2 regions of the Streptomyces sp. SAS_281 genome follow, and region 1 is predicted to be linked to the other one. Evidence: riboswitches for the same ligand, from Rfam matches in the RefSeq annotation. Region 1 holds a riboswitch; the other holds the start of a gene.
The links. A riboswitch is a leader RNA that binds a small molecule or an ion and turns the genes downstream of it on or off. The one in region 1 is predicted to bind S-adenosylmethionine.
Positions count from the first base shown of each region.

Region 2: another riboswitch for S-adenosylmethionine. It lies ahead of ACN6LM_RS23720 (aminotransferase class V-fold PLP-dependent enzyme); the one in region 1 lies ahead of thrC (threonine synthase).

Region 1 is NZ_JBMNDO010000059.1:16,434-31,602, forward strand. Features, by position in the region: gene cdgB (diguanylate cyclase CdgB) at 1-641, shown strand, start outside; gene ACN6LM_RS22125 (carbohydrate-binding protein) at 785-1,774, shown strand; gene ACN6LM_RS22130 (class II fructose-bisphosphate aldolase) at 1,846-2,697, opposite strand; gene ACN6LM_RS22135 (1-phosphofructokinase family hexose kinase) at 2,761-3,705, opposite strand; gene nagA (N-acetylglucosamine-6-phosphate deacetylase) at 3,864-5,024, opposite strand; gene ACN6LM_RS22145 (ROK family protein) at 5,024-5,917, opposite strand; gene ACN6LM_RS22150 (SIS domain-containing protein) at 6,164-7,072, opposite strand; gene ACN6LM_RS22155 (ABC transporter substrate-binding protein) at 7,339-8,616, shown strand; gene ACN6LM_RS22160 (DUF3263 domain-containing protein) at 8,661-8,921, shown strand; gene otsB (trehalose-phosphatase) at 9,126-9,959, shown strand; gene ACN6LM_RS22170 (alpha,alpha-trehalose-phosphate synthase (UDP-forming)) at 9,956-11,347, opposite strand; gene ACN6LM_RS22175 (glucosyl-3-phosphoglycerate synthase) at 11,411-12,349, opposite strand; SAM riboswitch class I at 12,503-12,629, shown strand; gene thrC (threonine synthase) at 12,647-13,939, shown strand; gene ACN6LM_RS22185 (MoaD/ThiS family protein) at 13,968-14,246, shown strand; gene ACN6LM_RS22190 (cold-shock protein) at 14,602-14,808, shown strand.
Region 2 is NZ_JBMNDO010000067.1:10,415-25,583, forward strand. Features, by position in the region: gene qcrC (cytochrome bc1 complex diheme cytochrome c subunit) at 3-812, shown strand; gene qcrA (cytochrome bc1 complex Rieske iron-sulfur subunit) at 809-1,864, shown strand; gene qcrB (cytochrome bc1 complex cytochrome b subunit) at 1,861-3,507, shown strand; gene trpD (anthranilate phosphoribosyltransferase) at 3,630-4,694, shown strand; SAM riboswitch class IV at 4,776-4,893, shown strand; gene ACN6LM_RS23720 (aminotransferase class V-fold PLP-dependent enzyme) at 5,070-6,446, shown strand; gene ACN6LM_RS23725 (Lrp/AsnC ligand binding domain-containing protein) at 6,460-6,741, opposite strand; gene ACN6LM_RS23730 (rhomboid family intramembrane serine protease) at 6,738-7,475, opposite strand; gene ACN6LM_RS23735 (hypothetical protein) at 7,635-7,877, shown strand; gene ACN6LM_RS23740 (NYN domain-containing protein) at 7,916-9,277, shown strand; gene ACN6LM_RS23745 (NlpC/P60 family protein) at 9,566-10,591, shown strand; gene ACN6LM_RS23750 (NlpC/P60 family protein) at 10,828-11,859, shown strand; gene ACN6LM_RS23755 (hypothetical protein) at 11,888-13,126, shown strand; gene ACN6LM_RS23760 (glycosyltransferase 87 family protein) at 13,083-14,348, opposite strand; gene ACN6LM_RS23765 (glycosyltransferase family 4 protein) at 14,457-15,169, shown strand, end outside.

The DNA.
Region 1 (15,169 bases):
CCCACCGGGCCTCGCACGACGCGCTCACCGGGCTGCCCAACAGCGCGGAGCTGCGGACCCGGCTCGGCGCCCGGCTGTGCGCCCGCCCGGACGCGGCGGCGACGACCGACGTCGAGGCGTTGGACGCGGCGTACGGGGACGTGGACGAGACGCGGGGGCACTACCCGGTCACCGGCCCGGGTGCGCACCCGTTCGACCACCATGTGCACGCGGTGGCGCCGGACACATCGAAGGACGACGGGGCGAAGGGGCTCGCGGTCCTCTTCTGCGACCTGGACGGCTTCAAGTCGATCAACGACCGCTTCGGGCACCACACGGGCGACGTGGTGCTCATCGAGGTGGCCAGGCGGCTGACCACCTGTGTCCGGGACGGGGACACCGTCGCCCGGCTCGGGGGTGACGAATTCGTCGTCCTCGCGGACGGCCTGGGTGCGGCGGACGCCGCTGACCTGGCGGTTCGCCTGCGAAATGCGATCATTCCGCCCATTCGGGTCGACGGGCGCGCGGTGCGTGTGGGGGCGAGTTTCGGCATCGGCTGGGCGGCCTGCGGGATGACCGCCGAAGAGGTGCTGCGCTCCGCCGACCAGCGGATGTACGTGGAGAAGCGGTCGCGGTCGAAGGTTCACCGCAGGGCAGGCTGACGTTCTTCCGCGCGTCCCCGCCCGGGTTCCCGCCGAGGTCCTTGTCAATTCTTGACATCGGCCATTCGAGGTAGGCTCGGCCGGTCGGCGAGGGCTGGCGATATTCGGCGACGGCTGGCGACATGGTGAGGAGTGACCCAGGGATGGCCGGGAACAACGGCGCGAGCACACCCGAGGACGACGATCCGTTCGGCTACCTCTACGAGGACGGGCAGGCGGCCGGTGCGCAGCCCCCGGGGCAGGGTGGCTACGGCTACCCGGGTCCCGCCGCCCAGCCCGGTGTGCCCCGGACCTCGTACAACCAGGTGCGGACCGTCGGTGAGCGGCAGTACGGGCAGCAGGCGTACGGCTACCCGCCCCAGGCGCCCCAGGGCCAGCCGAACGGGCAGTACGGCCAGCAGAACGGCGCCTACGGCCGGCCGAACCCGCAGTACGCCGCTCCCGAGACGTATCCCGGCGGCGCGGCCACCACGCAGGTGCCGCAGCAGGGCGGTCGCGGCGGTTCCGGCAAGGGCGGTCCGAACACCAAGGGTCTGCTGGTCGCGGCGGTCGCCGTGGTCGCGGTGGTGCTGATCGGCATCGGTGTGGCACTGATGACGAGCGACGGCGACAAGGACAACAAGGCCGAGGCGAACTCCTCGCAGGAGCCCGGCTCCCAGGTCGAGGAGTCCCCCACACCGGAGTCGTCCCCGTCCTCCTCGGCCCCGGCGGAGCTCCCGAAGCAGGACGCGGCCTCGCTCCACCTGGGCGGCTCGGCGCAGCTCGACAACACCGTGAAGGGTGCCAAGAGCGCGAACGGGCAGTACATCAACCTGAACGAGGTGGGCCGGTCGGCGACCTGGACGGTCGAGGTGCCGGAGGCCGGTGAGTACACGCTGTTCGTGACGTACGGCGTACCGGGCAAGGACGCCAAGACCTCGCTGACGGTCAACTCCGAGGACCCGCGCTCCATCAACATGGAGAACTTCGCGCACGCCCCCGAGGGCGACCTGGAGAAGGGCTGGACGACGACGTACGCCTACGTCAACCTCGTCAAGGGCCAGAACACGCTGATGATCTCGTGCAACGAGGGCGACCAGTGCGACGCCAATCTGGACCAGCTGTCACTGAAGGCCGGTCACCAGACCCGCTGACCGTACGGCGTACGACTTTCCGGCCCCCCTCGCCTCCGGAGGCGAGGGGGGCCGGCGCGTTCCCGGTCCGCTCAGCCCATCAGGGCGAGGAACCCGGCGACCGTCGCGGCCATGGCCTCGCGGCCGGGGGCGATGTACTTGCGGGGGTCGACGCCCGTGGCGTTCCCGGCCAGGTGGGCGCGGACGGCGCCGGTGAACGCGGTGTTCAGGGCGGTGCCGACGTTGATCTTGACCATGCCGGAGGCGGCGACGGCCTGGCGGATCTCGTCGTCCGGGACGCCGCTGGAGCCGTGCAGGACGAGCGGGACGGGGACGGCGGCGCGGAGCCGGCCGATCAGCTCGTGGTCGAGGGCGGCGGTGCGCTCGGTCATGGCGTGCGAGGAGCCGACCGCGACGGCGAGGGCGTCCACGCCGGTCGCGGCGACATACGCGGCGGCCTCGTCCGGGTCGGTGCGGACGCCGGGGGCGTGGGCGTCGAGCGGGGCCTCGCCCTCCTTGCCGCCGACCTTGCCGAGCTCGGCCTCGATCCAGATGCCGCGCTCGTGGCCCCAGGCGACGGCCTCGGCGGTGGCCCGGACGTTGTCCTCGTAGGAGAGCTTGGACGCGTCGAACATCACGGAGCCGAAGCCCTCGTCGTGCGCCTGGTGGAGCAGGTCCACGGACTCGACGTGGTCGAGGTGCAGGGCGAGCGGCGCGGAGGAGGTCCGGGCGACGGCGGCGGCGGCCGCGGCTATGGCGGTGAGCCGGCCGCCGTGGAACTTCACGGCGTTCTCGGAGACCTGGAGGATGGCGGGCGCGCCGGCCCGTTCGGCGCCGGTGGCGATGGCCTCCGCGTGTTCCAGGGTGATGACGTTGAAGGCGGCGATCCCGCGTCCCCGGGCCTGGGCGGCGGAGACGAGTTCACCGGTGCTGACGAGCGGCATTGCTGACCTCTGTTGTTTCTCCGGACCCGGCAGGCGGGCCCGGTGCGGGGCGGGGCGCGGCGCTCAGGCCGCCCCCGCTGCGTGTTCCTCGATGGCGACGCGCGGCAGCAGCTCCTCGTACGCCGTGCGGTCGAAGTCGCCCGCGGTGGGGGCCAGCACGGTCGCCGTCGACAGTGCCACCGCCCGGCGCAGCCGGTCCGGCCAGCTCAGGGACTCCACGAGCCCGGACAGCAGCCCGGCCACGGCGGAGTCGCCCGCTCCGGTCGGGTTGCCCTTGACGGGGGCGGGCGGCGAGGCCCGCCAGACGCCGTCCGGGGTGACGGCGAGCATGCCGTCCGGGCCGAGTGAGGCGATGACGCCGTGGGCGCCGCGGCGACGGGCGTCGCGGGTGGCGCGCAGGGGCTCGCGGGAGCCGGTGAGCTGGGCGAGCTCGTCGGCGTTCGGCTTGATCAGGTCGGGGCGGGCGGCGATGCCCCGGCGCAGCGGCTCGCCGCTGGTGTCCAGGAGGACGGGGACGCCGGCGGTGCGGGCGAGCCGGACGAGTTCGCCGTACGCGCCGACGTGGATGCCGGGCGGGAGGCTGCCGCACAGGGCGACGGCGTCGGCGGTCTTCAGCAGACCGGCGTACGCGTCGAGGAAGGCGGCCCATTCTCCGGCGGTGACGTGCGGTCCCGCCTCGTTGAACTGGGTGGTGTCGCCGGTGGCCGCGTCGGCCACGGCGAGGGTGCGGCGGGTGTCGCCGGAGACGGGGACGAGCGCGTCGGTGAGGGTGGCGCTCTGCCGGGGGAGCGCGGCGAGCAGGTCGCGCAGGACGGTCCCGGTGGCGCCGCCGGCGAAGCCGGTGACGACGGTGTCGTGGCCGAGGGCGGTGAGCACGCGGGCGACGTTGAGGCCCTTGCCGCCGGGGCGCTCGGAGAGGTCGGTGACCCGGTGGCTGGAGTGCGGTACGAGGGCGGGGACGGAGTAGGTGAGGTCGAGTGCCGTGTTCAGCGTGACCGTGAGGATCACCGCGGCCGCCCTTTCGCGTTCGGTCCGTGCTGCGCGCTGATTCCTTGCCGGAACGCGCTTTCCGTGCTGGTTTCCCAGGCGATCATGCCAAAGAGCTGGCGGTCGGCCCAGACCCCGGGGCCAACCGCCGTCTCTTCGTTACGTGTCTTCCGGGCGGGTCAGCGCGTCGCGGCCTCGGGGCGGACGATCCACTCGCCCTTGCGCATGACGCCCTTGAGCCGGAAGTCCTCGTCCAGGACGACCAGGTCCGCGTCCTTGCCGGGCTCCAGCGAGCCGACCTTGTCGTAGACGCCGAGGAGCCGTGCCGGGTTGGCGGAGATGGACGTGACCACGTCCTCGACGGGGATGCGGTCGATGGTCACGGCACGGTGGAAAGCGGTGTCCAGGGTGAGGGTGGAGCCGGCGATGGAGTTGCCCTCGACCAGCCGGGCGACGCCGTTCTCGACGTTCACGGCGAGCGGGCCGAGCTGGTAGCGGCCGTCGCCGAAGCCGGCCGCGTCCATGGCGTCGGTGATGAGGGCGACGCGGTCGGCGCCCGCGTGGTGGTAGGCCAGTCCGAGCGCGGCCGGGTGCAGGTGCGTGCCGTCGTTGATCAGCTCGACGGTGATCCGCTCGTCCTCCAGGAGCGCGGTGATCGGGCCGGGCGCGCGGTGCCCGATGCCGGGCATCGCGTTGTAGAGGTGCGTGGCGACGGTGGCGCCGGCGTCGATCGCCTCGACGGTCTGCTCGTACGTGGCGTCGGTGTGGCCGATGGCCGCGATGACGCCGTGCTCGGCGAGCAGCCGTACGGACTCGATGCCGCCGGGCAGCTCGGTGGCGAGGGTGAACATCTTCGCGGTGCCGCGCGCGGCGTCCATCAGCTTGCGGACCTCGGCCGGGTCCGGGTGGCGCAGCAGGACCTCGCTGTGGGCGCCCTTGCGGCAGGGGGAGATGAAGGGGCCCTCGAAGTGGATGCCGGCGAGGTCGCCCTGTTCGACCAGTTCCGAGAGGATGCCGGCGCGCTCGGCGAGGAAGTCCATCTCGCCGGTGACCGTGGAGGCGACGAGGGTGGTGGTGCCGTGCTCGCGGTGGGTGCGGACGCCGGTCAGGACCTCGTCCACGGTGCCGGAGGTGAAGGACGCGCCGCCGCCGCCGTGGTTGTGCATGTCCACGAAGCCGGGGACGATCCAGTGGCCGGAGAGGTCCAGGACCGGGGCGTTCTCAGCCCCGGTGCGGGAGATGCGGGTGCCCTCGACGGTCACCCGGCCGTCCTCGACGGTGCCGGTGGGCAGCACCACCCGGGCCCCTGCGAGAACGGTGCTGTCTGCGCGTCCGGCCATCAGGCGGATACCTCCGTGGAGAGTAGATCCCAGGCGAGCAGCCCTGCGCCCAGGCATCCGGCGGTGTCCCCGAGGGCCGCCGGGACGATGTGGGGCAGCTTCTGGAACGTGACGCGTTCCTCGACAGCCGCACGGAGTGGTGTGAACAAGGTTTCCCCGGCCTCGGCGAGCCCGCCACCGATGATGAGGGTGCGCGGGTCCAGCAGGGTGAGCGCGGTGACGAGTCCGGCGGCGAGCGCGTCGACGGCGTTCCGCCAGACCTCGTCGGCCTTCGGGTCGCCGGATTCGACGGCCTTGGCGCAGTCGGCGGCGTCCGCCTCCGGGTCGCCGGACGCGGCCGCCCAGGCGCGGCTGACGGCGGAGGCGGAGGCCAGGGTCTCCAGGCAGCCGCGCTGACCGCAGCCGCAGTCCGGGCCGTCCGGCCGGATCACGATGTGGCCGATCTCGCCCGCGCAGCCGTGGGCGCCCTCCTCGATCGCGCCGGCGATGCCGATGGCTCCGGCGATTCCGGTGCCGAGCGGGATGAAGAGGAAGCGGTCGGCGCCCTGGCCGGCGCCGATCCTGCCCTCGGCGAGCCCGCCGGTGCGGACGTCGTGGCCGAGCGCCACGGGCACCCCGCCGAGCCGTTCGCCGAGCAGCTGCCGCATGGGCACGTCGCGCCAGCCCAGGTTCGCCGAGTAGACGGCGATCCCCTTCTCCGCGTCGACGATGCCGGGCACGGCGACACCGGCCGCGACGGCGCTCTCGCCGAAGTGCTCCTCGCCGTATGCGCGCAGGTCGGCGGCGAAGGCGAGGATCGACTCCACGACGGCGTCGGGGCCGCGCTCTCTGCCGGTCGCGCGCCGTGCCTCGTGGAGCAGGGCGCCGTCGGCCCCGACCAGTGCGGCCTTCATTCCGGTGCCGCCCACATCGAGGGCGATGACGTGTTTCACGGGAAACAGTTTCGCCCGAGCGACCCCAAAAGGTCTAGTCCACTAGTGCTGTTTGTTGCGCACCCATACAAAATCCCGGTACCGGTTACGGGGAACGGCCCGGTTTGTCGAGAAGGCTGCCCGATCCCGGGCCGGCGTCTGCCCGATCCGGCCCGGTGTCTGCCCGGTTCCGGCTCGATCGGGTCCCGGTTCCGGTCCCGGGAGGGCCTACTCCGGCAGGATCACGCTGCGTGAGAGGTTCCGGGGGCGGTCGGGGTCGTACCCCTTCGACTCGGCCAGGACCACCGCGAGCCGCTGCGCGCGGATCAGGTCGGCCATCGGGTCCGCCGCCCCGTTGGCGACGAGCGTCCCGCCGACCGACGCGACCTCGCCGGCCAGCCCCTCGGGCAGGGCGCCGAAGACCCAGGCCACCCGGTTCGGACCGGTGATCGCGATCGGGCCGTGGCGGTACTCCATCGCCGGGTACGACTCGGTCCAGGCGCCGGCCGCCTCGCGCATCTTCAGCCCGGCCTCCTGGGCGAGGCCGTAGGTCCAGCCGCGCCCCAGGAACGTCCACTGCTCGGCCGCGACCACCGCCTCGTCCAGCGGCTCGGTCACCGCCAGCTCCGCGTCGACCGCCGCCTCGGCGACCGTCTTCACGCCGGCCGGAAGCGGACCGGCCGCCTCCAGGCCCGCCCGCAGGAAGGCGAGCGCGGTCGTCGCGAACCGGGTCTGGACCACTGACTCCTCGTCCGCCCAGTCCAGCACCGCGACCGCGTCGGCGGCCGCCATGACGGGCGTCTCCGGGTCGCCGGTCAGCGCGACGGTCGCGGTTCTTCCGCGCAGCTCGCGCAGGAGGGCCAGCACCTCGCTCGTCGTGCCGGAGCGGGTGATCGCGACCACCCGGTCGTACGGCCGTCCCACCGGGAACTCCGAGGAGGCGTACGCGTCCGTCTCGCCCTGCCCGGCGGCCTCCCGCAGGGCCGCGTACGCGATGGCCATGAACCACGAGGTGCCGCAGCCCGTGACGGCGACGCGCTCGCCCGGCTTCGGCAGTCCCTCGAACTCCGCGCCCGCCTGTGCGGCGCGCCGCCAGCAGCTGGGCTGGGTGGCAATCTCAGATGCGGTACGCGACATGCGGAGCGGCTCCTCGTGCTGGGCGGGTCGGGCGCGACGGGGTGGGCTGGTACGGGAACTGACGTGCCGTCGGTTGAAGGTCTGGACCAATAAGGCCCTTACGTCGAGACCTACTTAGCAGTCGCCACAGGTCCCGTGCAATGCTGCTGCGTTGTGGAAGCGAGACCTCCGTGGTGTAGACCTCTATGCCGGTGGCGGGCAAAATCGCAGCTCACCCGGAGCGCCCCGCACAGACGCGGTAGCCGCGGGCAGTGCGATCGACGAGGATGGACAGAGCTGTGCAGCGGCGTTACTTGGGACTGACGGCGGCTGTCGCCGTACTGGGGATGACGGCGACGCTGTCGGGCTGCGGCGCGGACGGCGGCTCCGGCGATGTGACGCTGAAGCTGGTCGCGGCCGACTACGGCACGAGCGAGGCGAACAAGTCCGACAAGTACTGGGACGGCATCGCCCGCAGCTTCGAGGCGTCCCACCCCGGCATCAAGGTCGAGGTGACCGTCCTGCCCTGGACCGACGTCGACCGCGAGGTCGCCAAGATGGTCAAGGACGGCAAGGCCCCCGACATCGCGCAGATCGGCGCCTACGCGGACTACGCGAAGGCCGGGAAGCTCTACTCCGCCGACGACATGCTGAGCATCCCGACCCAGGCCAACTTCCTGCCGAAGCTGATCGAGGCGGGGCAGGTCAACCGCATCCAGTACGGGCTGCCGTTCGTCGCCTCCACCCGGCTGCTCTTCTACAACAAGAAGCTCTTCTCGCAGGCCGGCCTCGACGCCCCCAAGACCTGGAGCGACATAGCCGGCGACGCCGCCGCGCTCAAGCAGCGCGGGGTGTCCTACCCCTTCGCGCTGCCGCTCGGTCCGGAGGAGTCCCAGGCCGAGACCCTGATGTGGATGCTCAGCGGGGGCGGCGGCTACACCGACGAGGTCGGCTCGTACGACATCGCCTCCGACGAGAACGCCAAGACGTTCGACTGGCTGAAGTCGAACCTCGTGGACAAGGGCCTCGTCGGCCCGGTCGCCCCCGGCGAGCTGAACCGCGCGAAGGCGTTCGAGGAGTTCTCGAAGGGGAAGGTCGGCATGCTCAACGGCCACCCCACGCTGATGGACGAGGCGCAGAAGCAGGGCGTCGCGGTCGGCATGGTCCCGCTGCCCGGCGAGCACGGCCCCACCGCGGGGTCGATGGGCGTCGCCGACTGGATCATGGGCTTCAAGCAGAACGACCACCGGGTCGAGATCGGCAAGTTCTTCGACTTCCTGTTCACCGACAAGAACGTGATCGAGTTCGCCGACATGTACGACATGCTGCCGGTCACCGGCAGCGCGTCCGCGGCCATGGAGGACGACGCCAAGTACAAGCCGCTGCACCAGTTCCTGGCGGCGCTGCCGGAGTCGGAGTTCTACCCGTTCGGCAAGACGTCCTGGGCGGCGGCGAGCGAGTCGATCAAGGAGAACATCGGCAAGGCGGTGCAGCCGGGGGCGAACCCGGAGAGTGTGCTGGACCGGATATCGCGGGACGCCACGCAGGCGGAGGCGGCGGAGTAGCCTCCGCGTTCCGCGGGGGCGGGTCGCGCCATATATTGGCTGATATGACCGCCCACCCCCCGAACGGCCCTGCCGAGTCCGCGCCGCTGTCCGACCGCGATCGCGCGGTGCTGGCGGTGGAGCGGCAGTCGTGGGCGGGGGCGGGGGCGAAGGAGCGGGCGATCCGGGAGCGGCTCGGGCTGTCGCCCACTCGGTACTACCAACTGCTGAACGCGTTGCTGGACGACCGGCGGGCGTTGGAGGAGGACCCGGTGACGGTGAATCGCCTTCGGCGCGTGCGGGAGGCTCGGCGGGGGAGGCGGTAGGGGCGCGAGCGGGCGCGGTACGCCTGCGGCGGGCCTGTTCCCCACCCCGCCCCTTCCCGGCACCGGGGCGCTGCCCCGGGCCCCGCTGCTCAGACGCCGCAGGGGCTTGGTTTCGGGGCGCTGCCCCGGGCCCCGCTGCTCAGACGCCGCAGGGGCTTGATCTGCCTCCCCGCATCGGGGACGCGCGGCGATACGCTCAGGCACATGGGCACCCCACAGACAATCGCAGGCCGCACCGGTCTGGACGCCATCCTCGCCCGACCGGCCGAGGCCCTCGTCGCGCTCGACTTCGACGGGACGCTGGCGGACATCGTGCCGGACCCGGAGCAGGCGCGGGCGCACCCCGGAGCCGTGGCGGCGCTCGCCGCCCTCGCGCCGAAGGTCGCGTCCGTGGCCGTGATCACCGGCCGCCCCGCCGACGTCGCCGTGCGGTACGCCGGGGTCGCCGGGGTCGAAGGGCTCGACCACCTCGTCGTGCTCGGGCACTACGGGGCCGAGCGCTGGGACGCCGTGACCGGGACCGTGCACGCCCCCGCCCCGCACCCGGGTGTCGACGCCGTGCGCGCGGAACTCCCCGGCGTGCTGGCGGAGTCCGGCCTCCGGGACGAGACCTGGACCGAGGACAAGGGCCGCGCCCTCGCCGTGCACACGCGGCGCGCCGCCGACCCGCAGGCCGCGTTCGACGCGCTGCGCGGGCCCCTCGGCGCGCTGGCCGCGCTGCACGGGCTGATCGTCGAACCGGGGCGGCTGGTCCTGGAGCTGCGGCCGCCGGGCATGGACAAGGGCGTCGCGCTCACCGAGTACGTGCGCGAGATCGGCGCCACGTCCGTGCTGTACGCGGGCGACGACCTGGGCGACCTCGCCGCGTACGCGGCCGTGGAGAATCTGCGCACGGACGAGGCGGACCCCGTGCCCGGGCTGCTCATCTGCAGCGGGAGCGCCGAGGTGCCGGAGCTCGCCGAGCGCGCCGACCTGGCCCTGCCCGGGCCCGGCGCGGTCGTGGAGTACCTGCGGGAACTCGCCGACCGGCTCGCCTAACCGCGGCGCAGCGCCTCCAGCTGGTCCAGGAACCACTGCTGCGGCGGCAGCGCGGTGGCCGCCTCGGCCAGGCGCTCCGTGCGGGCGGCCCGTACGTCGTCCGGGAGCGTCAGCGCCTCGTGCAGTGCGTCGGCCGTGGCGGAGACGTCGTACGGGTTGACCGTGAAGGCGTGCTCGCCCAGCTCCTCGTACGCGCCGGCCTCCCGCGACAGGACCAGCGCGCAGCCCTCGTCGGAGACGACCGGGACCTCCTTGGCGACCAGGTTCATACCGTCGCGGATCGGGTTGACGAGGGCGACGTCGGCCAGCCGGTAAGCGGCGAGCGAGCGGGCGAAGTCGTCCTTGACGTGCAGGACGACCGGGGTCCAGGCGGCCGTGCCGTACGTCTTGTTGATCGCGTCGGCGACCTGCTGGACCTCCGCGGTGTACTCCCGGTAGACCGCGAGGTCCTGGCGCGAGGGGTAGGCGAAGGCGACGTGCACGACGCGCTCCCGCCACTCGGGGTGTTCGTCCAGCAGGGTGCGGTAGGCGTGGAGGCCCCGGACGATGTTCTTGGACAGCTCCGTGCGGTCGACCCGGACGACGGTCTTCCGGTCGGGCCCGATCTGCTCGCGCAGGGCCGCCATCCGCTCGTCCACGTCCGCCTCGTGCGCGCGGCTCCGCAGGAATCCGGCGTCGGCGCCCAGGCCGTGGACGCCGACGCGGGTGTGGCCGGTGCCGCCGAGGAACTCCGTGCAGCAGCCGATGAAGGCGTCCGCCCAGCGGCGGGTCAGGAAGGCGGCGCGGTCGGCGCCGAGGATGCCGCGCAACAGCTGCTCGGCGATGTCGTCGGGGAGCAGCCGGAAGTAGTCGACGGGCGCCCACGGGGTGTGTGAGAAGTGGCCGATCCGCAGGTCGGGGCGGAGCTCGCGGAGCATGCCGGGGACCAGCGAGAGGTGGTAGTCCTGCACGAGGACGGCCGCTCCCTCGCCCGCCTCCTCGGCCAGCGCCTCGGCGAAGGCGCGGTTGTAGGTCTCGAAGGAGGCCCACTGCCTGCGGAACTCCGCGTCGAAGACGGGCTCGACGGGCGTCTGGTACAGCATGTGGTGGACGAACCACAGCACGGAGTTGGCGATGCCGTTGTACGCGTCGGCGTGCACCCCGGCGTCGATGTCGAGCATCCGGACGCCCGGCTCGCCGACCCCTCGGCGCACCGCCTCGCGGTCGCCGTCGCCGAGGGCGGCGCAGACCCACATCTTGTCGTCGACGGCGCTGAGGCCGGAGACGAGTCCGCCTCCGCCCCGTTTCGCTTCGAGGGTGCCGTCGTCGCCCAGGGCGTACGAGACGGGGCCGCGGTTGGACGCGACGAGGACCTGGGCAGCGGGCTGGGGGGCGTGCTCGGAGACCATGGCCGGAATCTAGCCCGAACCCGATCCGCCCAAACGTACGAAGTCGGACGGGATGGGTCGTGATCAGGCCGCGTGGCGTGCCACGTACTCCTCGATCTCGCACATGGGCGGCCTCTCCTGCGTGTCCACCGGGTAGGTGTGCGGAACGAATCCGTCCGGTCCCCGTTCGAACTGGGTCAGCGCGGGCCGCACCAGATGGCCCCGGGAGAGCCGCACCTGCGCGGTGCGGTAGATCGCGGCGGCCATCCGGCCGAGCGCCTGGCCGTCCTGGTGGCGGTGGACGCGGACGCCGACGTCCACCTGGGCGAGGGCGTCGAGGCCCACGGTGTGCAGCGCGTCCACGAGCAGGCCGAGCTCGACCCCGTAACCGACCGGGAACGGCAGCCGCTCCAGGAGCGAGCGGCGTACGGCGTACTCGCCGCCCAGCGGCTGGACGAAGCCGGCGAGGAGCGGCCAGTGCAGGTTCAGCAGGGGGCGGGCCACCAGCTCGGTGACGCGGCCGCCCTGGCCCGGCAGCTCGCCGAGCGGCCGGTCGTACATCGCCTTGACGAACTGCACCTCGGGGCGGGCGAGCAGCGGGCCGACGATGCCGGAGACGAAGTCGGCCGAGAAGTCCTTCAGGTCCGCGTCGATGAAGCACAGGATGTCGCCGCTGGTGACCAGGAGCGACCGCCACAGCACCTCGCCCTTGCCGGGGACGGCGGGGAGGCGGGGCAGGATCGCGTCGCGGTGGACGACGCGGGCGCCCGCGCGGCGGGCGACCTCGGCGGTGGCGTCCGTGGAGCCCGAATCGATCACGACCAGCTCGTCCACCAGCGGAACGCGCTCCATCAGCTCGCGCCGGATCGTCGCGACGATGTCCCCGACGGTCGCGGCCTCGTTGAGTGCCGGTAGAACGACGCTGACGCCCGTACCGTTCGCGGCGGTCCGCACACTCGCCGGCGGGTGGTCGGCGGCCGACCAGGAACGCCTGGTCAGCCAGCGTTCGACCTCTTCGAGCACGGTCGATACTCCCTGTATGTGATCCATCTCGCGGTACGGACGGCTATCTCACCCGTCCGGTCCTTCGGTTACAGTCTTGAACAACGCGGACGGCCATCGCATGCCGGGGTCGGTCCGCCGACAAACGCGCGGATCCATGATCCGTCGCCACAGCGCTCATCCAGAGGGACAGAGGGAACGGCCCGTTGAAGTCCCGGCAACCCTCCTGCCGACCGCGAGGTCAGGTGGGGAAGGTGCCAATTCCGTCTCGCGGCGAAACGCGTCGTGAGGAAGATGAGGAGAAAGGGCCTCGCCATCATGGCTGTTGAGACTGTCGCAGCGAACACCGAATCTTCCGTGGACCTCGGTCCCGCCGCGGCCCTTTCCTGCCGCGAGTGCGGTGAACGGTTCGCACTCGGTCCCATTTTCGCCTGCGCGTCCTGTTTCGGGCCGCTCGAAGTGGCGTACGACCTGCCGAGCGGCTCCCCCGACGAGCTGAAGAAGCGCATCGAGGCCGGCCCGAACAACATCTGGCGCTACGCGCCGCTGCTGCCGGTGCCCGCCGACGTGGCCGACAAGCCCAATCTCAACCCCGGCTTCACCAAGCTGGTCAAGGCCGACAACCTCGCCCGCGAGCTGGGTGTGACCGGCGGCCTGTACGTGAAGGACGACTCGGGCAACCCGACGCACTCCTTCAAGGACCGCGTCGTCGCCATCGCCGTCGAGGCCGCCCGCGCCTTCGGCTTCACCACGCTCTCCTGCTCCTCGACCGGCAACCTCGCCGGTGCGGTCGGCGCCGCCGCCTCCCGGGCGGGCCTGCGCTCCTGCGTGTTCATCCCGCACGACCTGGAGCAGGGCAAGGTCGTCATGGCCGCGGTGTACGGCGGTGAGCTGGTCGGCATCGAGGGCAACTACGACGACGTCAACCGCTTCTGCTCCGAGCTCATCGGTGACCCGCTGGGCGAGGGCTGGGGGTTCGTCAACGTCAACCTGCGTCCGTACTACGGCGAGGGCTCCAAGACGCTGGCGTACGAGATCTGCGAGCAGCTCGGCTGGCAGCTGCCCGACCAGATCGTCATCCCGATCGCGTCCGGCTCGCAGCTCACGAAGATCGACAAGGGCCTCCAGGAGCTGATCAAGCTCGGCCTGGTCGAGGACAAGCCGTACAAGATCTTCGGCGCCCAGGCCGAGGGCTGCTCCCCGGTCTCCACCGCCTTCAAGGCCGGTCACGACGTGGTCCGCCCGCAGAAGCCGAACACGATCGCCAAGTCCCTCGCGATCGGCAACCCGGCCGACGGCCCGTACGTCCTGGACATCGCCCGCCGCACCGGCGGCGCCGTCGAGGACGTGAACGACGAGCAGGTCGTGGACGCGATCAAGCTGCTGGCCCGCACCGAGGGCATCTTCGCCGAGACGGCGGGCGGGGTGACGGTCGGCGTGACGAAGAAGCTGATCGACGCCGGCCTGCTCGACCCGGCGCTCACCACCGTCGTCCTGAACACGGGTGACGGCCTCAAGACGCTGGACGCGGTGGCCGACACCTCACAGGCGACCGCCACGATCCGCCCGAGCCTGGACGCCTTCCGCGCCGCCGGACTCGCCACCAGCTGACCACCCGAGAATTCAGGAAGGCACCGCCATGAGCGTCAAGGTCCGCATCCCCACCATCCTCCGCACCTACACCGGCGGCCAGGCCGAGGTTCCGGCCGAGGGCGCGACCCTCTCCGAGGTCATCGCCTCGCTGGAGAAGGACCACCCGGGCATCGCCGCCCGCGTGCTGGACGACCAGGGCAAGCTGCGCCGCTTCGTCAACGTGTACGTCAACGACGACGACGTGCGCTTTGAAGGCGGCCTGGACGCGGCGACCCCGGACGGTGCCGGCGTCTCGATCATCCCCGCCGTGGCCGGCGGCTGCTGAGTCAACGACTCCTCTGCGTCACCGTAATTGCCCCCTCCGCGAGAGAAGCGGAGGGGGCAATTCTGCATGGTTGAGCGGGGTAGAGTGTGGGAAGTCCCCTTCGCTGCCCGTGCCCCTCGCATATGAGAATGCGCCGCGCCACGATCAGAAGCAGCCAATGTGCCCGGGCCTCTTGTTCCATAAGTCACCTTTGCCGGGCCCGACTTGCCCCGCAAGCTCATGAATTCCCCGTATTCGGGCGATCGGTGCTGCGCAGAATTGTCGTCCGATTGACCTGTCGCACAGGGCAGTTGGGCAGATACATTCAGCCGCGGTCGACGCGCTTCGGCGCACACACGTTACAGGGGAGTTAGGCATGGCTCAGGGCACCGTCAAGTGGTTCAACGCGGAGAAGGGGTACGGCTTCATCGCGGTCGACGGTGGTGCGGATGTATTCGTCCACTACAGCGCGATCCAGATGGACGGGTACCGCACCCTCGAAGAAGGTCAGCGGGTCGAGTTCGAGATCTCGCAGGGCCAGAAGGGGCCGCAGGCGGACATGGTCAAGCTCGCCGTCGGCTGAAGCGCGGCACGGCACGTCGGCCGCGACGCCACGCTCGTACGAAGGGTCCGTACCTAGGGGTACGGGCCCTTCGTCGTGCCGGGAGCGCGCCGGGGGCGGTCGGAGGTTGTCCGCACTCCGGCCGGAGGCGCTTGCGCCCTCCCGTCGCCCGACCACCACCCCTCAAGGAGCCTTGGGCGCTTGCACTCAACGGGGTCGAGTGCTAATCATTGGGCTTAGCACTCTCCAGGTGAGAGTGACAGAATTTTTGGACCGGGCCGGTGAGGCCCGCACGCCAGGCGGGGAAGGAACCGCAGGGCACGCAGGCCGTCCGTCGCGGGCGCCACTCGGTCCGGAGCAATCCACCCCTGTCCGGGAGGAC
Region 2 (15,169 bases), on a different contig from region 1:
CCGTGAAAAAGCTCTCCGCACGACGACGCCATCCGTTGGCGGCGGTCGTCGTACTACTCCTCGCGCTGGCGGCCACCGGGGGGCTGTACGCCGCGTTCGCGCCCGCGAGTAAGGCGCAGGCCGACGACACCGCCCAGTCCCTCGCCATCGACGAGGGCAAGAAGCTGTACTCCGTCGGTTGCGCCAGCTGCCACGGAACCGGCGGTCAGGGCACCTCCGACGGGCCGCAGCTTGTCGGCGTGGGCTCCGCCGCCGTGGACTTCCAGGTCGGTACGGGCCGCATGCCCGCGCAGCAGCCTGGCGCCCAGGTACCGAAGAAGAAGGTCATCTACAGCCAGGCCGAGATCGACCAGCTCGCGGCCTACGTCGCGTCGCTCGGCGCCGGTCCGGTCGTCCCGACCAAGAGCCAGGTCAGCCCTGAGGGTGCGGACATCGCCAAGGGTGGCGACCTGTTCCGTACCAACTGCGCGCAGTGCCACAACTTCACCGGCAAGGGTGGCGCACTGACGAACGGCAAGTACGCGCCGGACCTGGACGGCGTGGACCCGAAGCACATCTACGAGGCCATGCTGACCGGCCCGCAGAGCATGCCGTCCTTCCCGGACTCGACGATGCCCGAGAAGCAGAAGCGGGACATCATCGCCTACGTCAAGACCGTGAACGGCTCCGAAGCCGAGTCCCCCGGCGGCCTCGCACTCGGTGGCCTGGGTCCGGTCAGCGAGGGCCTGTTCGGCTGGATCTTCGGTCTGGGCGGTCTGATCGCAGTTGCCATTTGGGTCGCGGCCCACACCGCTAAGGCCAAGAAGTCATGAGTAGCCAAGAGATTCCAGAAGAGAACCTGCCCGACGAGCAGGGCGCCGCGCACGACGCGGTAGACAAGGCGCACGACGACCCGTTCGCCGACCCGGGGCTGCCGGCCCACAAGCCGCGCATCCAGGACATCGACGAGCGGGCCGCGAAGCGCTCCGAGCGCACCGTCGCGTTCATGTTCCTGTTGTCCATGCTGGCGACGGTGGGCTTCATCGCCTCCTACGTCATCTTCCCGGTCGACAAGATCGTCTTCATCTTCCCGTTCGGTCATGTCAGCGCGCTCAACTTCTCCCTGGGTCTGACCCTGGGGCTGGCGCTCTTCCTGATCGGCGCGGGCGCCGTCCACTGGGCGCGCACCCTGATGTCCGACGTCGAGGTCGCCGACGACCGGCACCCCATCGAGGCGTCGCCCGAGGTCAAGGCGAAGGTCCTGTCCGACTTCGCGGACGGCGCGCGGGAGTCCGCGCTCGGCCGGCGCAAGCTGATCCGCAACACGATGTTCGGTGCGCTGGCCCTGGTGCCGCTCTCCGGCGTGGTGCTGCTGCGCGACCTGGGTCCGCTGCCGGAGAAGAAGCTCCGCAAGACCCTGTGGGCCGAGGGCAAGCAGCTCGTCAACATGAACACGATGGAGCCGCTGCGCCCCGAGGACGTCGTCGTCGGTTCGCTGACCTTCGCCATGCCCGAGGGCCTGGAGGAGCACGACGAGGACTTCCAGACGCAGATCGCCAAGGCCGCCCTGATGATCATCCGCATCGAGCCGGACGACATCAAGGACAAGCGCGAGCGCGAGTGGGCGCACGAGGGCATCGTCGCCTTCTCGAAGATCTGCACGCACGTCGGCTGTCCGATCAGCCTGTACGAGCAGCAGACGCACCACGTGCTCTGCCCGTGCCACCAGTCCACCTTCGACCTCTCCGACGGCGCCCGCGTCATCTTCGGTCCGGCCGGCCACGCCCTCCCGCAGCTGCGGATCGGCGTGAACAGCGAGGGCAACCTCCAGGCGCTCGGTGACTTCGAAGAGCCCGTCGGTCCTGCATTCTGGGAGCGCGGATGAGTACTGCGACGAACACGCCCGGCGCAGCGGCGCCGGGCAACCGCAAGGCGCCCGCCGGTGAGCGGGTGGCCGACTGGGCGGACGGCCGGCTGGGGATCTACTCCCTCGCCAAGGCCAACATGCGCAAGATCTTCCCGGACCACTGGTCCTTCATGCTCGGTGAGATCTGCCTCTACAGCTTCATCATCATCATCCTCACGGGTGTGTATCTGACGCTGTTCTTCCACCCGAGCATGAACGAGGTCGTTTACCACGGCCCGTACGAGCCCATGCAGGGCATCCGGATGTCGGAGGCGTACGCCTCGACGCTGGACATCAGCTTCGACGTCCGCGGTGGTCTGCTGGTCCGGCAGATCCACCACTGGGCCGCGGTCATCTTCCTGGCCGGCATGTTCGTGCACATGATGCGCGTCTTCTTCACCGGCGCGTACCGCAAGCCGCGCGAGATCAACTGGCTGTTCGGCTTCCTGCTGTTCGTCCTCGGCATGTTCACCGGTTTCACCGGTTACTCGCTGCCGGACGACCTGCTCTCCGGTACGGGTGTCCGCTTCACCCAGGGCGCGATCCTGTCGACGCCGATCGTGGGTACGTACATCTCGATGTTCCTGTTCGGCGGGGAGTTCCCCGGCGGCGACATCATCGCGAGGTTCTACTCGATCCACATCCTGCTGCTGCCGGGCATCATGCTCGGGCTCGTGGTCGGCCACCTGATCCTGGTCTTCTACCACAAGCACACCCAGTTCGCGGGTCCCGGCAAGACGAACAAGAACGTCGTCGGCATGCCGCTGCTGCCGGTGTACATGGCGAAGGCCGGCGGGTTCTTCTTCCTGGTCTTCGGCTTCATCGCGATCATCGCGGCGATCGCCTCCATCAACCCGATCTGGGCGATCGGCCCGTACCGTCCCGACCAGGTGTCCACGGGCGCCCAGCCGGACTGGTACATGGGCTTCGCGGAGGGCTTCGTCCGTGTGATGCCGGGCTGGGAGATCAACCTCTGGGGCCACACGCTGGTCCTGGGTGTCTTCATCCCGCTGGTCCTCTTCGGTGTGGTGCTCGGTGCGCTGGCCCTGTGGCCGTTCATCGAGTCCTGGATCACCGGCGACAAGCGCGAGCACCACATCCTGGACAAGCCGCGCAACGCGCCGACCCGGACGGCCCTCGGTGTCGCCTGGGTGACGATCTACTTCGTCATGCTGATCGGCGGCGGCAACGACATCTGGGCGACGCACTTCAGCCTCTCGCTCAACTCGATCAGCTGGTTCGTCCGTATCGCCTTCTTCGTCGGCCCGGTCATCGCGTTCGTCGCGACCCGCCGGATCTGCCTCGGCCTCCAGCGCCGCGACAAGGAGAAGGTGCTGCACGGCCGCGAGTCGGGTCTCATCAAGCGCCTGCCGCACGGTGAGTTCGTCGAGGTCCACGAGCCGCTGTCGCCGGAGGCCCGGTACAAGCTCACCGCGCACGAGCAGTACAAGCCGCTCGAGATCGGCCCGACGGTCGACGAGAACGGCGTGGAGCGCAAGGTCTCCGCGATCACCAAGGTCCGGGCGCGGCTCAGCAAGAGCCTGTACGGCGAGGACAACCAGATCGCCAAGCCCACCACCGAGGAGTACAAGGAGATCACCAGCGGCCACGGCCACCACTGATCACCCGTTCTGACCGCCACGGCGAGAGCCCCGTCCATCCGCTGGACGGGGCTCTTTGCCGTCCCCGGGGGCTCGATAGGGTGGAGCCCTTCCTTATCGGCTGTGGACCCCAGGAGCGGACCATGAACGTTGTGACCCCGGACGGCGGCGACAGCGTGGCGGCCTTCTCCTGGCCCAGCGTGCTGATCCCCCTGCTGCGCGGCGAGGACCTGAGCGCCGACGCCACCGCGTGGGCCATGGACCGCGTCATGAGCGGCGAGGCCACCGACGCGCAGATCGCCGGTTTCGCGGTGGCCCTGCGCGCCAAGGGCGAGACCGTCACGGAGGTCTCCGGCCTGGTGCGTGCGATGTACGAGCACGCCACGACCATCGACGTGCCCGGCCGGACCGTCGACATCGTCGGCACCGGCGGCGACATGGCCAAGACGGTCAACATCTCCACCATGTCCGCCATCGTGATCGCGGGGACCGGCGCCAAGGTCGTCAAGCACGGCAGCCGCTCCGCCTCGTCGGCCAGCGGCTCGTCCGACGTGCTCGGGAAGCTCGGCGTCAACCTGGAGTTGTCCCCGCGGCGCGTCGTGGAGGTGGCCGAGGAGGCGGGCATCACCTTCTGCTTCGCGGTGAAGTTCCACCCCGCCCTGCGCCACGCGGCCAAGGCCCGTGCGGAGCTGGGCGCGCCCACCACGTTCAACATCCTCGGGCCGCTCACCAACCCGGCCCGGGTGCGTTCCCAGGCGATCGGGGTGGCCGACCTGCGCATGGCCCCCATCGTCGCGGGCGTGCTCGCCGAGCGCGGCAACTCCGCCCTGGTGTTCCGGGGCGACGACGGCCTGGACGAGCTGACCACCACGGCGACCTCACGGGTCTGGGTGGCCCGGGACGGCGTGGTCCGCGAGGAGTCCTTCGACCCGCGCGACGTGGGCGTCGACCTGGTCCCGGTGGAGGCGTTGCGCGGCGCCGACGCCTCGTACAACGCGGATGTGGCGCGCCGGCTGCTGGCCGGGGAGACCGGGCCGGTACGGGACGCGGTGCTGCTCAACTCGGCGGCGGCGCTGGTCGCGCTGGACCCGGGAGAGGGGTCGCTCACCGAGCAGATCCGGGCCGGTATGGCGAAGGCCGCCGAGTCCATCGACTCGGGTGAGGCCGGGCGGGTGCTGGAGAGATGGGTCGTCGCCAGCAACGCGTGAGCGCGGCGATGTGAGCGGGGCGCGGTCCGGATCGCGGACTGCGCCTTGCGCGTTCCCGTACGTATGGCAAGATGCTGCGCAGGTCATGAGTGACAGCGACTACGGCCCCGGCCCGCTGTCCGGCAACCCTCCGTCCGTGGCGGGGTGCCCCGGGTGAAGACCGGGCCGCAGGCAGCGAGGTCTGTGGCAAGCGCGGACCCCTCGACGTCGCGTGACGTCCACCCGTGGGGTCCTTGGTCCTCAGGGAGCCTCTTGTGAGCAAGCGAATGCGTTAGGGCCCGAGGCCCTTCTCCGCACACCCCTCTTCTCTTTCACTCCGTGCTGCCGCGTATCCGCCGGCGCGCGGAATTCGCCTGCCTGTTACGGGAGTTCGCCATGTCTGTCTACACCGCTGCCGCCGACCAGTCGCTTTGTGCCCCGCTGCCGGTTCTGGGCGAGGATGTCCTCGTCCCGCTGGTCACCGGCGGCGAGGTCGGCTACGCCGCGCTGGACTACGCCGCGAGCGCCCCGGCGCTGAAGCGGGTCTGGGACGACGTGGCCGCGTACGCCCCGTACTACGGCAGCGTGCACCGGGGCGCCGGGTACCTCTCGCAGCTGTCCACGGACCTCTTCGAGTCCAGCCGGGCCACCGTGGCGGAGTTCCTGGGCTGCCGTCCCGAGGACCAGGTGGTCTTCACCCGGTCCACGACGGACTCGCTGAACCTGCTGGCCGCCGCGCTGCCCGCCGACTGCCAGGTCTTCGTCTTCGAGACCGAGCACCACGCCTCGCTGCTGCCCTGGCGCGACGCCCACGTCACCTACCTGAACGCCCCGCGCACCCCCGCCCAGGCCGTCGCCACCCTGGAGCGGGCCCTCTCCGACCGGGAGCCCTACGGCCCCGCGCTGGTCTGCGTCACCGGCGCCTCCAACGTCACCGGCGAGCTCTGGCCCGCTCGGGAGCTGGCCGCCGCCGCCCACGCGCACGGTGCCCGGATCGTCCTGGACGCCGCCCAGCTCGCCCCGCACCACCCGGTGGACATCGCCGAGCTGGACGTGGACTGGGTCGCCTTCTCCGGGCACAAGCTGTACGCGCCGTTCGGCTCGGGCGTCCTGGCCGGCCGGGCCGACTGGCTGCGCGACGCGGAGCCGTACCTGGCCGGCGGCGGAGCGTCGCGCACGGTGGCCCGGCGCGCGGACGGCGGCGTGGACGTCGAGTGGCACACCACCGCGGCCCGCCACGAGGCCGGCTCGCCCAACGTCATCGGCGTCCACTCCATCGCCTCCGCCTGCAAGGCGCTCACCGAGGCCGGGTTCGACCGGCTGGTCGCCCGCGAGCAGCGCCTCGTCCGCGAGGTCCTGACGGGGCTCGCCGAGGTCCCCGAGGTCAAGGTGCTCTCGCTGTTCGGCGACGACGCGCCGCGGGTCGGCGTGATCTCGTTCGTGGTGGAGGGCTGGAACAGCTCCCACTTCGCCGCCGCCCTGTCCGCCGAGTACGGCATCGGGGTGCGCGACGGTCTGTTCTGCGCCCACCCGCTCGTGCGCACCCTGCTCGGCAGCGACCCGGGCGAGGCGGGGGAGTGCGGCGCGCCGGAGGCCCGGCCCGGCGAGAGGTCCCTGAACGCGATCCGGGTCAGCTTCGGCGCCGGGACCCCGGACGAGCACGTCGAGCGCTTCCTGCGCGCGGTCCGGGAGCTGGTGAGCGACGGGGCGCGCTGGAAGTACCGCACCGAGGACGGCCGTTGCGTGCCGGACCGGGGCGCCGCCCAGCTCTGAGGACCGGGCGGCCCTACGCGTCCAGGCCGATGGAGAACGCGGCCTCCAGGTCGTGCTGCGAGTACGTGCGGAAGGCGACGTGGGTGTCGGTCCCCTCGACGCCCTGGATCTTGCTGATCCGGCCGGGGATGACCTCGGCGAGGTCGTCGTGCTTGGCCACCCGGACCATGGCGATCAGGTCGTAGGTGCCGGTGACCGAGAAGACCTCGCTGACGCTGTCCAGCGCGGCGATGGCCTCGGCGATCTCGGGAATCCGGTCCACGCTGGTTTTGATGAGCACGATCGCGGTGATCACGGCTGTGTTTCTCCCTCGGTGGCCGTGGCTGGAGACTTCACTCTAGCGTTACGCCCATAACGCACCCAGGCGTAGAGGAACCCGGTCGCGAAGCCCACCACGTGCGCCAGGTACGCCACACCCGGGCCGCTTCCCGCGCCCTCGGCGGCCAGCCACTGGAGTACGAACCAGAAGATCAGCACCACCCACGCCGGGAAGCGCAGCGGCAGGAACAGCAGGAACGGGAAGACGCTGGTCACCCGGGCCCGGGGGAAGAGGTAGAGGAACGCCCCGAGCACCGCCGAGATCGCCCCGGACGCCCCGACGAGCGTCTGGTCGGACGTGGCGTGCGCGGCGGCGTACGCGAGCAGCGCGAGGTAGCCGCAGCCGAGGTAGAACAGGGCGAACTCGGTGTGCCCCATGCGCTCCTCGGCCATCGCGCCGAACACGTACAGGAACAGCATGTTGCCCAGCAGGTGCAGCCAGCTGCCGTGCACGAAGAGCGCGGTGAACGGGGTGAGCAGGGCGGGCGCCGAGCCGTCCCACAGCTCGCTCGGGATCACCCCCCACCGTTCGAAGTAGCCCGCCTGCGCGGCGAGCAGCGCGTCGGCACCGCCGCGCACCGGGACGAAGCCGGAGAGCGGGCTGATCACGAAGACCGCGCAGCACAGGGCGATGAGGGCGTACGTCACCGGTGGCCCGCCCGAAGTGGCCGCGCGCAGGAGCCTGCCCGCAACGGCCCGCCGATCGATCATGGACAGAGCATGACGCAAACGGAGCGAACGGGACAGACCGCCTCGCCGTGCCGGCGGTAAGCGCCGAGGCCGTAGGGTGACAGGTGGACATCCGCAGTTCGACGGCGCACCGCGAGACCCTTGTCCGGCAGCTCACGGCTCGACGAAAGAGGACGCACGATGACGACCGTTCCCCAGCCGACCGACACCACTCGCTGGCGCTGCACGCTCTGCGGGAACCTCACGCGCTTCGACGTGACGCGGTCCTCGAAGGTCGTGGAGTACGTGCACCTCGACCTGGCCGGTGAGTCGAGCGTCGAGGAACGCGAGGTGGTCAGTGAGACCATCGAGTCGGTCCGTTGTCGTTGGTGCAACGCGGTGGACCAGATCGAGCTCGTCGACAGGCCGGGTGCCGACTCCTGAGGGGGCCGGGCGGAGACAACACAATGGGGTGACGGATGGTGGAGCAGCCCGAGGGCGGCGCCGCGTCGGCCGACGGGGCCGATGACGCCGTGGAGGCGCTCGACCGCCCGCTGCCCGAAGGGGTACGGCGCCGGGTCGTCGCGCTGGTGTCCGACGCGTTCGGCGGGCTCACGGTCGCCGAACTGCCCGCCCAGCTGAGGCAGTACGCCCGTTTCACGGCGTCGCGCCGCGCCAAGTTCGCCGGGAACGCCATGGCGGCCGCCGTGGCGAACGACGAACGGTTCCGCCACCGCATCGGTGACCGGCTCAGGGAGGCCCAGCCGGAGCTGGCGGGTGCCGTGGAGTCCGGCGCGCCGCCCGCCGCAGCCGACCCGGTGGACGTGGCGGCGGCGGCGTACGTCCTGCGCCCCGAGGGCTGGGTGAAGCTGGTCGCTGCGGCCGGCGAGGAGGTCCAGCGCGCCGACGCCGAGCGGGCCGGCGAGGAGAGCCGGCGCGAAGTGGCGCGGCTGCGCGAGGAGCTGGCCGAGGCCAGGGCCCAGACGAAGAGCGAGACGGAACGGCTCCGCGCCGAACTGGACGCCGCCCGCAAGGAGGCGGACTCCCTCCAGCGCAAACTGCGCAGCGCGCTCAGCGAGGTCAAGCGCGGTGAGGCGGCGCTGCGCAGGTCCAAGGCCGAGACCGAGACCGTACGCGCCGAGGCGGCCGCCCAGGTGTCCGCCGCGGAGAGCGAGACCCGGCGGCTGAGGGCGCGGCTCGGGGAGGCGGAGGCGTCCGTCGAGGCCGGCCGCCGGGCGGCCCGGGAAGGGCGCTCCGTCGAGGACATGCGGCTGCGGCTGCTGCTGGACACGGTGCTCGAAGCGGCCGGCGGGCTGCGGCGGGAACTGGCGCTGCCGCCCTCGTCGATGCGGCCGGCGGACAGTGTGGACGCGGTGGAGCCCGGCCGGATGTCGCCCAAGGACATCGCGGCCAGGGCCCTTTCGGAGACCGACCCGGCACTGCTCGACCAGCTCCTGGAGCTGCCGCAGGCCCACCTGATCGTGGACGGCTACAACGTCACCAAGACGGGTTATCCGCAGATGCCGTTGGAGAAGCAGCGGCTGCGGCTGCTCGGCGGGCTCTCGGTCCTCGCGGCGCGCACGGGTGCCGAGGTGACGTGTGTGTTCGACGGGGCGGAACTGGCCGCCCCGGTGCTGCTGGCGCCGCCGCGCGGGGTGCGGGTGCTGTTCAGCAAGCCGGGGGTCACCGCCGACGAGCTGATCCGTCAACTGGCGCGCGCGGAGCCGCCGGGACGGCCCGTGGTGGTGGTCTCCACCGACCGCGAGGTGGCCGACGGAGTGGCGAAGGCGGGGGCCAGACCCGTTGCGTCCGCCTTGCTCCTGAAGCGGCTTTCGCGGGTTTAGCGCCTCTTGCGGGGAGTTCGCCCGAGATCAGGGAACGGTCCGTCAAGTCGTCGCTACACGCCGTGGGGTGCGGGCAAAGAAGTGCCGTGTGTGACGAGATTTTTCCTGCGAGGATTTGAACTGATCACAAGATGGTCACTAGGGTCGGGCCTCGAACCTTCGCGCGGTCGATCACCCATCCGGGGTGGCGGCGAAGGAACCGCCGAGTCCGTGATGTGCACGGAGCCGGGGATCTCTCCTCCCCCCACAGATCCGGTAGGCGGCTCGAGGAAGAAGGAGCTCGCCTTCGTGGCGTCCCACCGTCGTCCCAAGCAGCCGAGCCGCACTCGTGTGACCGTGCTCACCGCGACCGCAGCCGCGGCCGTCGCCCTGTCCTCCCAGGCCGCTCACGCCGACCCCAAGCCGACCAAGAACGAGGTCAAGGCGAAGGTCGACGATCTCTACCACCAGGCCGGAGCGGCCACCGAGCAGTACAACGGGGCCAAGGAGAAGCAGGAGAAGCTCGAGAAGCAGATCAGCGCGATCCAGGACAAGGTGGCCCGCGGCCAGGGGGAGCTGAACCAGCTCCGTACCGGCCTCGGTTCCCTCGCCGCCGCGCAGTACCGCTCCGGAGGTATCGACCCCTCCGTCCAGCTCTTCCTCTCCTCCGACCCGGACAGCTTCCTGGACCAGGCGTCCGCGCTCGACCAGCTGACGGCCAAGCAGACCGAGGCCCTGTCGAAGGTCCAGGAGAAGCAGCGGGCCCTCGCGCAGCAGCGCAAGGAGGCCCAGGACAAGCTCAGCGACCTCGCCTCCGTCCGCAAGACGCTCGGCGAGAAGAAGAAGAAGCAGCAGGAGAAGCTGGCCGAGGCGCGCCGCCTCCTCAACACCCTCACCGAGGCCGAGCAGGCGAAGATCCGGCAGGACGAGGCCCGCGCCAGCCGTGACGCGGGCGCCCGCGTCGACCTGGGCAACGAGGCCCCCGCGTCCGGCCTCGGCGCCGCCGCCCTCAACGCCGCCGCCACCCGCATCGGGAAGCCCTACGTCCCCTCGGCCACCGGCCCCAACTCCTTCGACTGCTCGGGCCTGACCATGTGGGCCTACGCCCAGGCCGGCGTCAACATCACCCGCACCACGTACACCCAGGTCAACCAGGGCCACCGGATCGGCGTCAGCCAGCTGGCCCCCGGCGACCTGGTCTTCTTCAACGGCAACGAGCACGTGGGCCTCTACGCGGGCGGCGGCCAGGTCCTGCACGCCCCGTACCCCGGCGCCTACGTGCGCTACGAGTCGATGAGCACCATCGGCAGCATCTACGCCGCCGTGCGCATCTGAACCGCGCCCGAACGGGCGAATTTCCGCGCCCCGTACTGACGCCCGCCCCGCCGGAGACCACAGGTCACCGGCGGGGCGTCACTGTGTGTGGCCCCCACCGGTCCGGCGTGTCTTTGTCCGCTCCGTGATCACGCGGCTACTGTCTGCCTGCTGTCGCGGCTCCCGTACGTCGGTCCGCCCACCCGGGCGGCAGGGCCGCGCGCGTCTGTGTCCAGCGGAAGGGAGTGCGGCGTCCTGTGGGGTCCCATCGCCGTTCCACACAGCCCGGTACCGGCCGCGGTGCCCGGGCCACCGTCCTGACGGCGGCGGCCGCGACCGCGGCCCCGACACTCGGCGCCGCCACCGCGAACGCCGAGCCGCACGACACCCCGCAGTCCGCCGGGGCCCGCGTCGACCACCTGTACGCCGAGGCCGAGCGCGCCACCGAGCAGTACAACAGGGCCGGCGAGGACGTGACCCGGCTGCGCGGCGAGGTGAGCCGGGCCCAGGACCGGGCCGCGCGGGGCCAGGAACGCATCAACCGGATGCGCGAGGAGCTGGGCTCCGCGGCCCGGGCGGAGTACCGGGCGGGCGGCATCGACCCCGCGCTGGCCCTGCTGCTCACCTCGGACCCGGACAGCTACCTCGACCGGGCCGCCGCCGTCACCATGGCCGACGCCCACCGGGCCACCGCCCTCGCCGAACTGCGCAAGGCCCAGCGGGCGCTCGCCCAGGTCCGGACCGAGGCCGCCCGCTCGCTGGCCGGCCTGGAGCGCGGCCGGGAGGCCGTCAGCCGCCACAAGCGGACCGTCGAACGCAAGCTCGCCCGGGCCAGGCAGCTGCTGAGGTCGCTGCCGGCCTCCGAGCGGGCCGCCCTGGCCCGCGCCTCGCGCGACGGACGCGACCCGGGCGCCGGGCTGCTGGCCGGGCTCCCGGCGGGTTCCTCCCGCGCTGCCGCGGCCGTCCTGGCGGCACAGCAGGCGCTCGGCCGGCCCTACGTGTGGGGCGCCAGCGGGCCCTCCGGGTTCGACTGCTCCGGGCTGATGCAGTGGGCCTGGGCCCAGGCCGGGGTGAGCCTGCCCCGGACCTCGCAGGCCCAGCGGTACGCGGGGCACATGGTGCCGCTGTCCGAGGCCCGCCCCGGGGACCTCGTCGCCTACCGGGCGGACGCCAGCCACATCGCCATGTACGTCGGGAACGGCCAGGTCATCCATGCTCCGTACCCGGGCGCCCCGGTCCGCTACGACCCCGTCGGCATGATGCCCGTCTCCTCGGTCACCCGGGTCTGACCGCGGCGACAGCCCGTACGCTCGTCATGTGGTCGAACGGGTGCGCAGGCGAGGCGGGCGGCGGGCGGCGGGTGCCCTGCTCGCCGCGCTGCTGTGCGCCGCCGGCTGCTCCGCCCCGGCCGACCGGGCGCCCGACAGCACCTCCCGGGGCGTCCGCGCCACCCTGGACCGGCGCGCCGCCGCCGTGCTCCGCCACGACCCGGCCGCCTACGCCGCCGCCGTCGCCCCGGACGCCACCGCGCTGCGCACCGCCCAGCGCCGGGAGCTCGCCCGGCTGGCGGACGTGCCGCTCGGCTCCTGGGCGTACCGGCTGACGCGTCTCACCCGGCACGGGGCGGACCGGGTCACCGCCGACGTCACGCTCGGCTACCGGATCGCGGGCTACGACAGCGCCCCGGTCTCCGTCGACCGGGTGGTGGACCTGGCCCGCGACCCGGCGGACGGCCGCTGGTACGTCACCGCGGACCGGGCCGCCGACGGCAGCGCCGGGCAGCTGTGGGAGCAGGGCGACGTCGAGGTGGTGCGCGGAAGGCACAGCCTGGTCCTGGGCGTCGGACGCTCCCGGGACGAGCTGGACGCGATCGCGGCGACGGCGGACGAGGCGGTGCCCGCGGTCTCCGCCGCCTGGCCGGAGCGGTGGGCGGGGCGCGTGGTGGTGCTGGTGCCGGACAGCGTGACGGAGATGGGCCGGCTGCTCGGGTCGCCCGCCTCGAACTACAAGGGCATAGCGGCCGTCACCACCGGCGAGACCGGCACCACCGGGAAGGCCCCAGCCGACCGGGTGATCGTCAACCCGGAGGCGTACGCCCTGCTCGGCGGCTTCGGGCAGCGCGTCGTCCTCACCCACGAGACCGCCCACGTGGCCACCCGCAGGCAGACCTCGCCGGCCACCCCGACCTGGCTCTCCGAGGGCTTCGCGGACTGGGCGGCCTACCGGGACCGGGACCGGACCGCCGAGGAGATCGCCCCCGAGCTGGCCGACGCCGTCCGGGCCGGTGACGTGCCGGCCGGGCTGCCCGAGGACGAGGACTTCGCCTTCGCGGGGGACGCGGACCGGCTGGCGAAGGCGTACGAGGGCGGCTGGCTGGCCTGCGAGCTGATCGCCGCCCGCTGGGGCGAGGACAAGCTGTTCGCCTTCTACCGGGCCGTCGGTGCCCACCACGGGCGCGACGGGGCGGTCGAGGACGCCCTGCACGAGGTGCTGGGCACGACTCCGCAGGACTTCACGGCGCGCTGGCGGGTGTATCTGCGCGACCGGCTCGACTGAGCACGGCCTCCGCCGCCTCCGGTACCGGCTCGCGCCCCGGGGCCCGTACGACCGTGTCCCGCCACAGCCGCAGGGCCGCCAGCACGCACGCGGCGACCAGCAGCCCGTTGCGCAGGAACATCAGCGTCAGGCCCTGCGCGTCGCTCGACACCACATGGACGAAGCCGATCGGGAACTCCAGCTGCGTCACGCCCGTGGCCGCCACCACCAGCAGGGCCGGCCACCCCATCCGGCTCTCCCGCAGCACCAGGCACACCGCCGCGAGGCCCACCAGCCACAGCATGTACTGCGGGCTGATGACCCGGCTCGTCGTGGTGAACAGCAGCACCGCCGTGAACGCCGCGTCCGCCGGCGTACTCACCCCGAACGTCCGCGCCCGCAGCCGCCACACCAGCAGCCAGCCGAACGCGGCCACGCTCAGCCCCAGCGCCAGCGTGCTCACCAGCGGCACGTGCGGCCCCAGGAACTCCAGCGAGCCGTAGTGCAGCTCCACCCGGCCCTCCCAGCCGAACTGCCGCCACACATGGAAGACCAGCGCCCCCAGCGACTCGACCTCGGTGCCCCGGTCCCGCTGGAAGCCGAGGAACGCCAGCGCCCCCGGCGCCGCCGCCACACACGCCAGCAGCAGCCCGGCCGCCACCGCCGCCGCCGTCGACCACGCCAGCCGGGTGGCGCGCCCCCGGGCCGTCCCGGCCAGCAGCAGCGCCGGCCACACCTTCAGCAGCGCCCCGAACGCGGCCAGCGCCCCCAGCACCCGGGGGTGCCGCAGCCCGGCCAGCAGCGCCGCCACCGCCACGGCCGTCACCATCACGTCGTACCGGGCGTAGGCGGTCGTGCCGAGCAGCGGCACGCCCGCCACCCACACCCACACCCCGGCCGCCCGGCGGCCCGGACCGTCGCTCGCGCGCAGCAGCATCCCCAGGACGAGCGCGTCGCACAGGAACGCCAGCACGAAGAAGGCGGTGGCGTAGTCCAGGAACGGCAGCAGGCCGGGGGAGAGGACCGCCAGCGCCGCCACCGGCGGGTACTGCCAGGTGACGTCGGACTGCGGGTAGGTGCCGGAGCGCAGCACCTCGGACCAGCCGTGGTAGATCACCGACACGTCGCTCGTCACGTCGAGCCCGGGCGGGGTGACCACCTTGGTCACCCAGAGCAGCAGCACCGCCCTGGTGAGCGCCCACACCGCGAAGGCCGCCGGACGCGTGCCGCTGGAACCCGTCATGACCTGCCCTCACCCGTCCTGTGCACCGTACGAAACAGCCATGATGCCCGTACGCCCTGTGCGCGGGCCATCAGGCACGGCCGCCGGGGCCCGGTACTGTCGGCGGCGATGGACAAGACCTTGATCGTGACCAACGACTTCCCGCCCCGCCCGGGAGGCATCCAGGCGTTCCTGCACAACATGGCGCTGCGGCTCGACCCCGACCGGGTCGTCGTCTACGCCTCCACCTGGAAGCGCGGGGCCGAGGGTGCGGCCGCCACCGCCGCCTTCGACGCCGAGCAGCCGTTCACCGTCGTCCGCGACCGAACGACGATGCTGCTGCCGACCCCGCGCGTGACCCGGCGGGCCACGGAGCTGCTGCGCGCGCACGGCTGCTCGTCCGTCTGGTTCGGCGCCGCCGCTCCGCTCGGCCTGATGGGCCCGGCGCTGCGCGAGGCGGGCGCCCGCCGCCTCGTCGCCACGACGCACGGCCACGAGGCGGCCTGGGCGCAGCTGCCCGCGTCCCGGCAGCTGCTGCGCCGGATCGGCGAGGGCACCGACACGCTGACCTACCTCGGCGAGTACACCCGCTCCCGGATCGCCGCGGCGCTCAGCCCGGCAGCCGCCCGCCGCATGGTGCAGCTGCCGCCCGGGGTGGACGAGAAGACGTTCCACCCGGACTCCGGCGGCGGCGGGGTCCGGGCCCGGCTCGGGCTCACCGAACGCCCGGTCGTGGTCTGCGTGTCCCGGCTGGTGCCCCGCAAGGGCCAGGACACCCTGATCCTCGCGATGCCCGCGATCCTGGCCGCCCAGCCCGACGCGGTCCTGCTGGTCGTGGGCGG